2 regions of the Streptomyces sp. NBC_01077 genome follow, and region 1 is predicted to be linked to the other one. Evidence: riboswitches for the same ligand, from Rfam matches in the RefSeq annotation. Region 1 holds a riboswitch; the other holds the start of a gene.
The links. A riboswitch is a leader RNA that binds a small molecule or an ion and turns the genes downstream of it on or off. The one in region 1 is predicted to bind cobalamin.
Positions count from the first base shown of each region.

Region 2: linked by a shared signal. The riboswitch ahead of OG462_RS33715 (ABC transporter substrate-binding protein) and the one ahead of OG462_RS12305 (cobalamin biosynthesis protein) in region 1 are both predicted to bind cobalamin.

Region 1 is NZ_CP108669.1:2,754,829-2,757,019, forward strand. It holds gene OG462_RS12295 (anion permease) at 1-738, shown strand, start outside; gene OG462_RS12300 (hypothetical protein) at 751-972, shown strand; cobalamin riboswitch at 1,119-1,251, shown strand; gene OG462_RS12305 (cobalamin biosynthesis protein) at 1,285-2,191, shown strand, end outside.
Region 2 is NZ_CP108669.1:7,446,524-7,448,714, reverse strand. It holds gene OG462_RS33720 (FecCD family ABC transporter permease) at 1-357, opposite strand, end outside; gene OG462_RS33715 (ABC transporter substrate-binding protein) at 354-1,409, opposite strand; cobalamin riboswitch at 1,496-1,621, opposite strand; gene OG462_RS33710 (cold-shock protein) at 1,740-1,946, opposite strand.

The DNA.
Region 1 (2,191 bases):
ATCGCGTCCGCCGGTCTCGTCTCCCTCGCCCACGGCACCAACGACGCCCAGAAGACGATGGGCATCATCACCCTGGCCCTGGTCACCGGTGGCGTCCTCGCCCCCGGCTCCAACCCGCCGATGTGGGTCATCGTCTCCGCCGGTATCGCGATCGCCCTCGGCACCTACCTCGGTGGCTGGCGCATCATCCGCACCATGGGCAAGGGCCTCACCGACCTCCGTCCGCAGCAGGGCTTCGCCGCCCAGACCAGCGCCGCGACGGTCATCCTGGCCTCCTCGCACCTCGGCTTCTCCCTCTCCACCACCCAGTCCTGCTCGGGTGCCGTGATGGGCGCCGGTCTCGGCCGCAAGGGCGGTGTCGTCCGCTGGTCGACCGCGACCCGGATGTTCGTCGCCTGGGGTCTGACCCTGCCCGCCGCGGGCCTGGTCGGCGCCGGTGCCGAGTTCCTCACCAAGCAGGGCCCCTGGGGCATCGCCGCCGTCGCGGTCCTGCTGGTCGCCGGCTCGGGCGTCATCTGGTCGCTGTCCCGCCGCAAGCCGGTCGACCACAACAACGTCACCGCCGACGACCTCGACGCCGAGCCCGCGGGCGTCGTGACCACCGCCATCGCGGCCGTCACCCCGCCGCCGGCCGCCGGTACCGTCGCCGCCGTCGCGGACGAGGACCTCAAGACCACCATCCCCGCACCGGCTCCCACCGACCCGGCCGCTCCCTCCGCCCCCGCCGCAGCGGTGTAAGGAACGAACGACATGAAGATCGACTGGGCAGCTCTCGGCTCCGTCTTCGGAGTCAGCCTCGTGGCGACCGTCGCGCTGGTGGGCCTCTTCACCCTCGGCGTCATCGGCCTCTCCAAGCAGGAGCAGGCCGCCGCCCAGGGAGGCTCCGCCACCCTGGCCCGCACCGGCGCCTACGCCTGCTTCGCCCTCTGCCTCTCGGCAGTGGCGTACGGCATCTATCTGATCGTCGCCTGAGGCCCCTCCGACGGTCCACGGCACACCGGCCGGGCGGTCCGCACCTTCGGGTGCGGACCGCCCGGCCGTCGTCGTCACGGCGGCGTGTCTGTGGTGCTTCGCACAGTGACCCGACGCAGGTCAAGGGTGAGTTGACGGGTGTTCTCGGGCCGTGGTGGACTGCCGAGGCCATTACGGCGGCAGTAGAGGAAGTCCGGTGCGAATCCGGCGCGGTCCCGCCACTGTGACCGGATCCGAAGGGTCCGGGAGTCAGGAACTCTCGCCGCCGGTCACGTCGATCCAGGGCGCGGACCCTGAGTGAGGACATGCGCCATGCCCGGCCGCAGCAGTACCAGCCGCCTCTCCCCGGACGGATTCGCGTACGGCGCGGCCGCGGGTCTCGCCGTCGACCTGCTCATCGGCGACCCCCGCCGCGGACATCCCGTCGCCGCGTTCGGCCGGGCGGCCGCCGCGGTCGAGAACCGCCTCCACCACGACCACCGCGGCTGGGGTGCCCTGCACACCGCCGTCTGCGCCGGCTCCACCGCCGCCCTCGGAGCGCTCGCCGCCCGGGCCGTACGGAACCGGCCGGCCGCCACCGTCGCCCTGACCGCCGCCGCCGTGTGGGCCGTCGTCGGCGGTACGAGCCTGGGGCGGGAGGCCCGCGCGATCGGCGGGGCGCTCGCCGCCGGGGACCTGGACGTCGCCCGGGAGCGGCTGCCGCATCTGTGCGGGCGCGACCCGCAGTCCCTGGACGGGCCCGCGATGGCGCGCGCCGTCGTCGAATCGGTCGCCGAGAACACCTCCGACGCCGTGGTCGGCGCCCTGTTCTGGGGCGCGGTCGCGGGCGTACCCGGCCTGGTCGGCTTCCGGGCCGTCAACACCCTCGACGCGATGGTCGGCCACAAGTCGCCCCGCCACCGCCGCTTCGGCTGGGCCTCGGCCCGGCTCGACGACGTGGCCGGCTGGCCCGGCGCCCGGCTGACCGCCGTACTCGCGACCGTCGCCGGAGGGAACCCGCGGGGTGCGCTGAAGGCCTGGCGGGCGGACGCGGGGAAGCATCCCAGCCCCAACGCGGGCCCGGTCGAGGCCTCCTTCGCGGGCGCGCTCGGCGTACGGCTCGGGGGCACCCTGTCGTACGGCGGACGGGTCGAACACCGGCCGGTGCTCAACGGGGAGGGGCGCGCCGTCGAGGTGACCGACATCGACCGGGCCGTACGGCTGTCGCGCCGGGTCACCG
Region 2 (2,191 bases), 4.7 Mb from region 1:
CGAGGCGCCGGAGGAGACGCCGAGGACGAAGGGGTCGGCGAGCGGGTTGCGCAGCAGCGACTGCATCACCGCCCCGCAGACCGCGAGCCCGGCGCCGCAGACGGCGGCGAGGAGGGTACGGGGCAGCCGCAGGTCCCACACGATGCCGTCCCGGATCGGCGAGACCTCCGAGACTCCCCCGCCGAGGTGGGCGGCGACCACGGACCAGACGTCGCCGACACCGATGTCGGCCGGGCCGATGGTGATCGCCACGGCGACGGAGGCCGCCAGGACCGCGAGCCCCGCCACCGTCCACAGCAGCGCGGCGCCCCCTCCGCGTACGACGAGCGCGGACCGGGCGGGCGAGGTCGCGGTCACTTCGCGAGACCGTACGAGCGGAGCGCGGCCGCCACCTTCTCGACGCCCTCGACCGTCCGCAGGGTCGGGTTCATCGCCTGGCCGCTGAGCAGCACGTACCGCTTCTTCCGTACCGCCGTCATGTTCCGGGTGACCGGGTCGGACTCCAGGAACTCGATCTTCTTGGCGGCGCTCTCGGCCGACTGCGAGCGGCGGGTCAGGTCGCCGATCACGAGGACGTCGGGGTCGCGGTCGGCGACGGTCTCCCAGTTGATCTGGGGCCACTCCGCGCGCGTGTCGTCGAAGACGTTCTTCATGCCGAGGGTGCGGGTGACGATGCCGGGGGCGCCGCAACAGCCCGCCATGTAGGGCGATTCCGCGTTGGCGAACCAGTAGAGGACCGTGACGTCCGTGAAGTCGCCCGTGGAAGTGGCCTTGGCCACCCGTGTCCTGAGCGAGGCGACGAGCTTCTCGCCACGCTCCGGAACGGCGAACACCCGGGCCAGGTCGCGGATTTCGCCGTACACCGTCTCCATGGTCAGCGGCCGGGTACGGACCCCGTCGCCGTCGCCGCTGTTGTCCTTGCCGACGCAGTCGGTGGGCGAGAGGTAGGTGGGGACGCCGAGCTTCTCGAAGCGCTCACGGGGCGCCACCCCGCCCTTGCCGAGGGTGTACGCGAAGGAGGCCGCCGCGAAGTCGGGTTCGGCGTCGAGGACCTTCTCGAAGGAGGGGTAGCGGTCGGCGAGGCGCGGGACCTTCGCGTTCTCCTTCTCCAGGCCCTTGAGCACCGGGTCCGTCCAGGTCGCGGTGCCCACCATGCGGTCGGCGAGGCCGAGGGCGAGCATGATCTCCGCCGCACCCTGGTCGAGGGCGACGGCCCGCTGCGGTGGCCGGTCGACGGTGACCCGCTGTCCGCAGTTGTCGTCGAGTGTCACGGGGTGGCCCGAGGTCGTACCCCCGGTGCTCTTCGCGGACGGGGCGGCGGTCCCGCCCCCGCACCCGGTCGCGGTGAGGATCAGTGTGCCGGCGGCCAGGAACAGCGCGGCGGAGCGGGCGGGGTGTGCGAGCGGCACGGGAACTTCCTCTGCGGCCACGGCTCATACGCGGAGCCTGTCGTACGGTGCTCCCCGTACGACAGCGTGCCGCCGGGGCCGCCAGCAGGTCTTCGGACTCGGGGTCAGCCGGACGGAGCGCCTTCCCGGGCCCGTCGTGCCGCCCAGTGGCCGATGCTCCGCCCGTCGCCCTCACCGCTGCGCGTCAGTTCCGGTTTCGCACCGGATTCCCTGACCCGTGCACGTACCCGTTCAGGTGCGTACAAAGGTGCGACTGGCCTCGGCACAGTACCACCGGCCCGCTCGGCGGCCCGGGGGCGCCGCCGGTGGCGAACCGGCGCCGGTCCCGTCTCAGATGCGCAGCTCCTTGGCCTCGAAGCGGCCGTCCCCCAGGACCAGGACGAAGGAGACCTGCTGCCCCTCGGAGAGCGTGCGGCCCTCCCCCTCGATGTCCTCGGCGCTGAACCAGACCTGCTCCTCGGAGCCCACGGGGACGACGAATCCGTAGCCGCCGGTGCGGTTGAAGGAATGCACGAACCCTTTGCTTCTGCCTTCCACGGCGGCCTCCTCGTCGTCACCGGCGACGCGGCCGAGGGGGGCGAGGGCCCGCTCGGCCGCATCCGCGTCTCAGACGACTTCTACCCCGTGCGCCCGCCGTTCGCCCGTGGCGCGTCGCGCGGGCGACCAGGGCGCTGCGGTGTGCAGGCCGTGTGTACGTACCACTCCCCGGAGTCTCGTACAATATTCAACAGAGGCCTGGTGTCGGAGATCCCCCGTGTCCGACACCGGGCCTCTGCCTGTCT